DNA from 2 places in the Pseudomonas sp. NPDC087598 genome. Region 1 is predicted to be linked to the other one. Evidence: riboswitches for the same ligand, from Rfam matches in the RefSeq annotation. Region 1 holds a riboswitch; the other holds the start of a gene.
What was found. A riboswitch is a leader RNA that binds a small molecule or an ion and turns the genes downstream of it on or off. The one in region 1 is predicted to bind manganese.
Positions count from the first base shown of each region.

Region 2: it holds a riboswitch for manganese, as region 1 does, so the genes downstream of both, mntP (manganese efflux pump MntP) here and ACIOWE_RS26155 (TMEM165/GDT1 family protein) in region 1, are expected to answer to the same signal.

Region 1 covers NZ_JBIUWQ010000069.1:2,318-6,492, forward strand. Annotated here, with positions in the region: partial or broken gene ACIOWE_RS26145 (HAMP domain-containing protein) at 1-13, opposite strand, end outside; gene ACIOWE_RS26150 (M48 family metallopeptidase) at 217-1,035, shown strand; gene ACIOWE_RS26155 (TMEM165/GDT1 family protein) at 1,158-1,742, opposite strand; yybP-ykoY riboswitch at 1,832-1,954, opposite strand; gene ACIOWE_RS26160 (methyltransferase) at 2,006-3,004, opposite strand; gene ACIOWE_RS26165 (2-hydroxyacid dehydrogenase) at 3,037-4,002, opposite strand.
Region 2 covers NZ_JBIUWQ010000007.1:5,275-9,449, reverse strand. Annotated here, with positions in the region: gene ACIOWE_RS05955 (DUF72 domain-containing protein) at 63-812, shown strand; partial or broken gene ACIOWE_RS05950 (short-chain dehydrogenase) at 772-882, opposite strand; gene mntP (manganese efflux pump MntP) at 905-1,468, opposite strand; yybP-ykoY riboswitch at 1,473-1,645, opposite strand; gene ACIOWE_RS05940 (ATP-binding protein) at 1,859-3,238, opposite strand; gene ACIOWE_RS05935 (response regulator) at 3,235-3,897, opposite strand; gene ACIOWE_RS05930 (PepSY domain-containing protein) at 4,068-4,175, shown strand, end outside.

The DNA of each region.
Region 1 (4,175 bases):
GGCATTGGGCCATGAGTGCGAACAGTTGCCATTGAACGCCAATGTCGCAAATGGATCAGTGTGCGACGCAGTGGCAGAGGGCCTGGCGCTCGGTATGAATCTTTTACGACAGCAGCGGTGGGAAGCGTCTGAAAGTCGCTGCAATACGTCCGTTGTATCTGGCGCCGATACAATTACCCGCCTAGGATACGCGGCAGGTTTTCAGGGAGCTTTTGAATGAACAAGACATTGGTTGTAAGTGCACTGAGCGCAGCGCTGTTGCTGGCCGGTTGTCAGTCGGTCAACACCACCAGCGGCGGCGCCGTCGGTGTCGAGCGCAAGCAGTACATGTTCAGCATGCTGTCCTCGCAAGAGGTCGACCAGATGTATGCCCAGTCGTATCAGAAGACCGTTGGCGAGGCGTCCGGCAAGGGCGTGCTGGACAAGACCAGCAGCGATGCCAAACGGGTTCAGGCAATTGCCGACCGGTTGATCGCCCAAGCGCCGAATTTCCGCCCGGATGCGGCGCAGTGGAAGTGGGAAGTCAATCTGATCAAGAGCGACGAACTCAACGCCAACTGCGGTCCTGGCGGCAAGATCATTTTCTACACCGGGCTGATCGACAGCCTGAAACTCACCGACGATGAAATCGCCGCGGTGATGGGCCATGAAATCGCCCACGCCTTGCGCGAGCACGGTCGTGAAGCGATGTCCAAGGCTTACGGTATCGAGATGGCCAAGCAGGGCGCGGGTGCGTTGCTCGGTCTGGGGCAGGACAGTCTGGCGCTGGCCGACACCGTGGCCAACTACGGCATGACACTGCCGAACAGCCGTGCCAATGAAAACGAAGCTGACCTGATCGGTCTGGAACTGGCTGCTCGCGCCGGGTACAACCCGAACGCGGCGATCACGCTGTGGAACAAGATGAGCAAGGCTTCGGAAGGTTCGCCGCCTGAGTTCATGAGCACTCACCCGGCATCGACCAGCCGGATCGCCTCATTGCAGGCAGCGATTCCGAAGGTCATGCCGCTGTACGAAAAAGCTCCGAAGTCCTGATGGGTTTCAGAGCTGCTGATGGCCCCTTCGCGAGCAGGCTCGCTCCCACCTTTGGAATGCATTCCACTGTGGGAGCGAGCCTGCTCGCGAAGAACGATAACTCGGTCTACCGACTTACGCCGTTAAACCCAGCCACTGCTCTGCATCGCCTTGTACACCGCAGCGATCGCCAGAATCAGGAATGCCGAAGCCGCCAGGCGACGGATCAAGGTCAGCGGCAATTTGTCCGCGGCAAAGTTACCCGCTAACACCACCGGCACGTTGGCAATCAACATGCCCGCCGTCGTACCGATAATCACCAGCCAGAGTTCCGGGTATTGCGCGGCGAGCATCACTGTCGCGACCTGTGTCTTGTCACCCATTTCAGCCAGGAAGAACGCAATCAGCGTGGTCAGGAACGGCCCGAATTTGCGTGCGGTGCTGGTTTCATCGTCGTCCATCTTGTCTGGCACCAGCGTCCACAACGCCGTGGCCGTGAAGCTCGCGGCGAGAATCCAGTGCAGAACGGAGTCTGAGAAGAAGCTGCCGAACCAGGCGCCGACCGCACCGGCTGCTGCGTGGTTGGCCAGGGTCGCGGCGACAATACCGGCAATGATCGGCCAGGGTTTGCGGAAGCGAGCGGCGAGAATCAGCGCGAGCAGTTGCGTCTTGTCGCCGATTTCGGCCAAGGCAACGATTGCGGTGGGAACGAGTAACGAGTCCAGCATCAGGATTTTCCTAAGGGGCGGGTCGACACGGCTATGACACGTACAGCCTTCCCGCCCCGGGTAAGGTGTGCGTGTCATAGGTCTTGTCAAACCCAGCGATCCGTCTGGTGCGGACGCTTGGGTCGCATACGCCATGATCTGAGGATCAAGTATGTTGACGTATGCCGGACGAGCATAGCGCTCGTGGGAGACTACTCCCCTAGGACGGAGCGGATTCTGCCTAGGCAAATCCGATAGAGCAAGCCTCTTTTTGAAAACAAACCTCAGCCACGCTTGGCCCGGTAAATCCGGAAACCGTTGCCTTCAGCCTTGATCGCACAGACCCCGAGATGCTCTTCGATCAGCGGTTGATACTTCAGGAAACTGTTCGCCACCAAGCGTAGTTCGCCACCGTTTTTCAGATGTTTAGCCGCTTTTCGCAGCAAGTTCTCGGTTGCGAAATAATCGGTGTGCACGCCGACATGGAATGGCGGGTTGCTCAGAATGGCGCTCAAGCCCATCGGCGCCGCATCGATTCCGTCACCGGTCAGTACGTCGGCTTCCAGACCGTTGGCAGCCAATGTCAGACGGCTGCTGGCGGCGGCGAATGCGTCGACATCGAGCAACGTGACTTGATTGTGCGGGTAGCGACGTTTGACCGCCGCGCCCAACACCCCGGCGCCACAGCCGAAGTCGAGCAGATGACCGCTCGGCAGTTTGTCCAGATGCTCCAGCAGCAGCGCACTGCCGCGATCCAGTCGGCCGTGGCTGAACACCCCCGGCAGGCTGATGACTTTCAGCGCACCTTCAGCCAGTGGCAGCTCATAAGTCTGCGCCAGACTGTCCAGCGATTTCGCTTCAGGCGCATTGGCTACTGTGACTTGCCACAGTTGGCAGTGGCGTGCGCTGTCGAGCTTGCGTGGCTTGCCGAACGGGTTGAGCTGCTTGGATGCGCCTTCGATGCCGCTGCGTTTTTCTCCGACCAGAAACACTTCGCGTCCGGCCAGACGCGCAGCCACCGCGTTGAGGATGTAATCGGTCAGGTCCTTGGATTTGGGCAAAAACACCACGGCGCTGTCGAACTCGCGCTCTGGAATGTTCACGCCAAAATGGCTGCGACCTTCGAAACGCGCATCGAGGGCGACTTGATCGCCTGCGTGCCAGCACCAACCGAAGGCGTTGGGCAGGCGCCCGAGCAAATCATCGGCGGGCAAACCGGCCAGCAACAACGAACCCTGGAATAACTCGGCCTGACGAAGCAGTACTTCACTGCGCGGATCCATAACTGCTCCTCAAAAAAAAGTGCCGCAGTTTATCAACTGACGACCCGCAGCGCCTTACCGCTGAAGAACGCCTGGGCGTTTTCGGTCAATTGACCGACGATACGTTGCCGCGCTTCAACACTGCCCCAAGCGTTGTGCGGGGTGACAATGAGGCGCGGGATGTCGGCGGCCAGCAGCGGATTGCCCTGGGTGGGTGGCTCGACGCTGAGCACATCGGTGGCGGCGCCGCCGAGATGGCCGCCGCGCAGGGCATCGGCCAGCGCCTGTTCGTCGATCAATCCGCCCCGGGCAGTGTTGACCACGAACGCTCCGGGTTTCATCGAGGCCAGTTCGCGGGCGCCGATGAAGTGACGGGTGTGTTCGTTGAGCGGGCAGTGCAGAGTCAGGGCATCGATCTGCGGCAGCAGTTGATCCAGCGGCAGACGATCCGCTCGGGCCGGACGCCCCGGAATCTGGCCGAGTAATACGCGCATGCCGAACGCTTCAGCCAAGCGTGCGACGGCGCCGCCGAGCTCGCCATGACCGAGCAGACCGAGGGTTTTGCCTTCGAGTTCGACAATCGGGTAATCGAGCAGGCAGAACTGTTTCGCCTGCTGCCAGCGACCTTCGCCGACGGCTTTCTGGTAGTCGGCCAAGCGGGTTGCGAGGTTGAGCAGCAGCATGATCGTGTGTTGCGCCACCGATGGCGTGCCGTAACCCTGGCAGTTGCACACCGTGATGCCGTGGGCGCGGGCGGCCGCGAGGTCGACGTTGTTGGTGCCGGTGGCGGTGATCAGGATCAGCTTCAAGTCCGGGTTGGCAGCCATCGCAGCGGCGTCGATCAGGATCTTGTTGGAGATCGCAACGGTTGCGCCGTGCAGGCGTTCGGTGACTTGTTCTGGCAAGGTCTGGGCGAACAGTTGCAGGTCGCTGAAGCAGGCGCGCAACGGGCTGAGGTCAAGATCGCCAAGATCCAGCGAAGGGTGATCGAGGAATACGGCGCGGCGCGGGTTCGTCATCAACTGTACCTTTTGTGCTTTGAACGGAAGGCGTAATCTGCCGAGCCTACCAGATGAAACAAAACGTTACGTGCTGGTCGAACTCCACCGATATGTTGCAGGTGAGTGCAGACTCTGTGGCGAGGGAGCTTGCTCCCGCTGGAGGGCGAAGCCGTCCCAATCAGGACGCTCGA
Region 2 (4,175 bases), on a different contig from region 1:
AAAAAACAACATCAAAAGATCGCAGCCTGCGGCAGCTCCTACATTGCAATGGAGGCAGACAATTGATTTTCATCGGTTGTGCAGGTTGGAGTCTTGCGCGTGAGCATTGGCCGGTATTCCCGGCTGACGGCACGCATTTGCAGCGTTATGCCACGCAGTTCAACAGCGTCGAAATCAACAGCTCGTTCTATCGCCCGCATCGCCGACAAACCTACGAACGCTGGGCAGATTCGGTGCCGGACGGTTTTGCTTTTTCAGTGAAGATGCCCAAACACATCACCCATGAACGGCGCCTTGCCGGCAGTGAGGCGACGGTGGATGAATTCCTTGGGCAGTGCAGCGGATTAGGCGATCGCCTGGGCTGCCTGCTGGTGCAGTTACCGCCGTCGCTGGCGTTTGATGCCGCTGTTGCCGAAGGTTTTTTCAGCGCATTGCGCCAGCGTTTCGCCGGGCCAGTGGTGCTGGAACCGCGACATGAGTCGTGGGTCAGCGCCGAGCCGCTATTGATCAAGTATCAAGTCAGTCAAGCGGCGGTTGACCCCTCACGTATCAGCAATGACGCTTCACCGAGAGGCTGGCAGGGCACGAAATATTGGCGCTTGCACGGTTCGCCGCGCATCTACCACAGCGCCTACGATTTGCCCTACCTGCAACAACTCGCGCAAGCGTTGCAGGTCGCGACAGAGCAGGGCGTCGCCACTTGGTGCATTTTCGACAACACCGCCAGCGGCGCCGCGATCGGCAACGCGTTGAGCCTGGCAAAAGAGCTGGTTATTGCGACGCCAGATCGCCGTACCAGTACGCCGCTGTAACGCCGCCATCCATCAGGAAATCGCTGCCTGTCACAGGCCCCGATTCATGAATCAACTCAGCCGAGACCGAGCTAGCCAAGGCTCGCGCTGAGTCAGACCGACAGATGCTCATACAGAATCGTCGCACCGACGATCATCAACACCACGCCACCGACGATTTCCGCACGTTTGCCGACCACCGCACCCAGCACGCGGCCGAGCATCACGCCAATGGTCACCATGGTCATGGTTGCCATACCAATCGCGGCGGCCGCCACCCAGATGTTGACGTCGACAAACGCCAGGCCCACGCCAACGGCAAGTGCATCGATGCTGGTGGCAAACGCGGTGACGGCGAGAATCAGAAATGAGTGCTGGCCGGGTTTTTCCTCTTCCTCATCTTCATGCTTCAGACCGTTGTAGATCATGTGCAGACCGAGGATCACCAGCAAGGTGAATGCGATCCAGTGATCCCATTCGGCAACCCAGCGCGTGGCGGCCTGGCCGATAAGCCAGCCGATGATGGGGGTGATGGCTTCGATGACACCGAAGATCAGACCGGTGCGCAGGGCTTCGCTCAGACGTGGTTTGTGCAGGCTGGAGCCTTTGCCGATGGCGGCGGCGAACGCATCCGTGGACATTGCAAGGGCGAGGAATATGAGGGAAACAGGATTCACGGCAACACTTCCAGTCGGGCTATGAGTCAACGACACAACCACACGCCCGACTTTAGGCATGGATGTGTCGTCGGTCTCACCAACCAAAAGGTGTTCGTACCACGGCAGGTTGCCGAGAATGTTGATACGAACGCTTCCGAGTGACTCGGAAACAGGCTACTCCCCAACGAGGACGGCGATCTTAAGCGGACAGAAATGAAAATTTTGTCAAAACACCCTGAATTGAAAAATCAGGTCAAAAGAGGCTTGCTTGAGTTGATATCTGCCTGTGATTAACTGTGGCGAGGGAGCTTGCTCCCGCTGGACTGCGCAGCAGGCCCCGCTTTTTTATGAAGAGCGAGGGCCGCTTCGCGACCCAGCGGGAGCAAGCTCCCTCGCCACAGGCCAGACTTAATTGCTTGGCAGGGTCTGATTAATCCGCAGCTCCGCACACAAGCCACCTTCCGGCAGGTTGTACAGCTTTAGCGTGCTACCGATCTTGCTGACGATCATCTGCACAATCGCCAACCCGAGCCCGGCGCCATTGGCGTGGCCGTGGCTGTAAAAGCGCTCGAACAGTCGTGCGTAATCCTCTTCATTGATCCCGGGGCCGGCATCTTCGACGCTGATGTGCACGGCGCCGGATGCTTGTGGCTGCACCTGGACCCGCACCTCGCTGCCCGGCGGGGCGAAGTTCAGCGCATTGGTCAGCAGGTTTTGCAAGGCGATCGCCAGTGCAACGGGGTCGGTTTCCACCGGGCAGTGGTGGTCGCTGTCGAGGATCAGTTCGACGTTTTTTTCCAGTGCCAACGGGGTCAGTTCCGCCAGTTCCTCGCGCACCAGTGCAGTCAATTCCACCGGGTAGTTTTGCGGATGGGCCAGACGCGGTTCGATCCGCGCCATAGTCAGTAGCTGACTGGCAATACGCGTGGCGCGGTCGACGCCGCTGAGGAGAAACTCCAGCGCCTCTTCACGTTGTTGCGGCGTGCCGGCCAGTTGCGCGTTTTGCGCGTGGATTCGCAGAATGGCCAACGGTGTACGCAGTTCATGAGCGGCATCGGCAATGAAACGCCGCTCGCGGGCCAGCAGATTGTCGATCTGCTGCAACAGCCGGTTGAGCGCCGTTTGCATCGGTTCAAGATCGTGGGGCAGGGGGCTGAGGTTAAGCGGTTTCAGGGTTTCGGTGTCGCGCCCGCGAATGCTCTGCGCCATGGCGCGCAGCGGTTGCAGGCCCCAGCCGATGGTCAGCCAGATCAACACGGCCAGCAGCGGCACACCGATCACGCTGGGCCACACGGTATGGCCGACGATGCGCTCGATCAGGTCCTGACGAATGTCATCACGCTCACCGACCCAGATCAGCAGGCCTTGCCGGCTATCCTTGAGCAGGAAGGCGCACCAGTCGCGGCCGTTTTCCATCAAGTCGTGAGAGCCGAGGGTCGTCGGCGGCGCTGCCAGTTCCGGAGCCTCGGCCGAGCGCATCAGCAACTGGCCGTCGCTGCGCCAGACCTGAAACGTCAAGCGCGTTTCATACGGATGTGCGGCCTCGCCATCGCCGACCCGGCTCATGGCTTCGTCGAACGCCTGATGCAGCCGGTCCCAGTCGTTGTCCCCCGGCGCACGTTGCGCGAGGACACCCTGCAACAGACGCGCACTTTGCGCGAGTTGCGCGTCATAGACCTCCTCGATTTCATGGTGACTGTCGCGCAGCACCAGCCAACTGATCAGCACATCGCCGATCAGTACCAGAATCAACACCGGCACCAGTATGCGTGCGCGTATGGAAATCATGGCTTGAGCTCCACGACATAACCAACGCCGCGTACCGTGCGGATCAGCTCATTGGAAAGTTTCTTGCGCAGGTTATGGATCAACACTTCGAGGGTGTTGCTTTCGACCCGTTCCTGCCAACCGTAAAGCGCCCGCGACAAGCGTTCGCGGGTGACGACTTTGCCGGGGCGAACCATCAGTTGATGCAGCAGTTGGTACTCCATCGGCGTCACCACCACGTCGTCGCCGTGCCAGGTCACTTGCTGGCTGACCGGATCAAGGCAAACGCCGGCGTGTTCCAGCAACGGTTGCGCACGGCCCTGGCTGCGCCGCAACAAGGCACGGATGCGAGCCTTCAATTCGTCGACATCGAACGGCTTGATCAAGTAGTCATCGGCACCGGCATCCAGCCCGGCAATACGCTCGGCGGTGCCGTCGCGGGCGGTAAGGATCAACACCGGCAGATCCTGCTGTTCGCCACGCAATTGTTGCAGCAGCGCCAGACCGTCGAGCCGTGGCAGACCGAGATCGAGCAACAGCAGGTCAAAACTTTCGCTGCGCAAGGCATGCAAGGCGCTGACCCCGTCCTGCAACCAGTCGAGGGTGTAGCCTTCGTTGCTCAATGCAACGCGGATGCCTTGCCCGAGGGCACGATCATCTTCGACCAGAAGTAGACGCATGGACGGTTCTCGCTGGGAAACAGGACGTTTGATCGGCGGCATCATGCCGCTGCGCAGCGAGTCGTGGCAGTCGAGCCGACGGGAAAGATGTAACGACTCATTGCCAACTAAGCTTTCGCTAAGGTTGCTTTTGCACAGTGAGGCCTTCCTCATCGAGCGAGAGTGTTTCCATGCGCAAACTTCTGCTGTTGTCCCTGATTGTCGCCAGCCCGTTGGCCATTGCCGGCCCGCAATGCACCACTGCTGAACGTTCGCAATGGCAAGACCAGAAGGCGTTT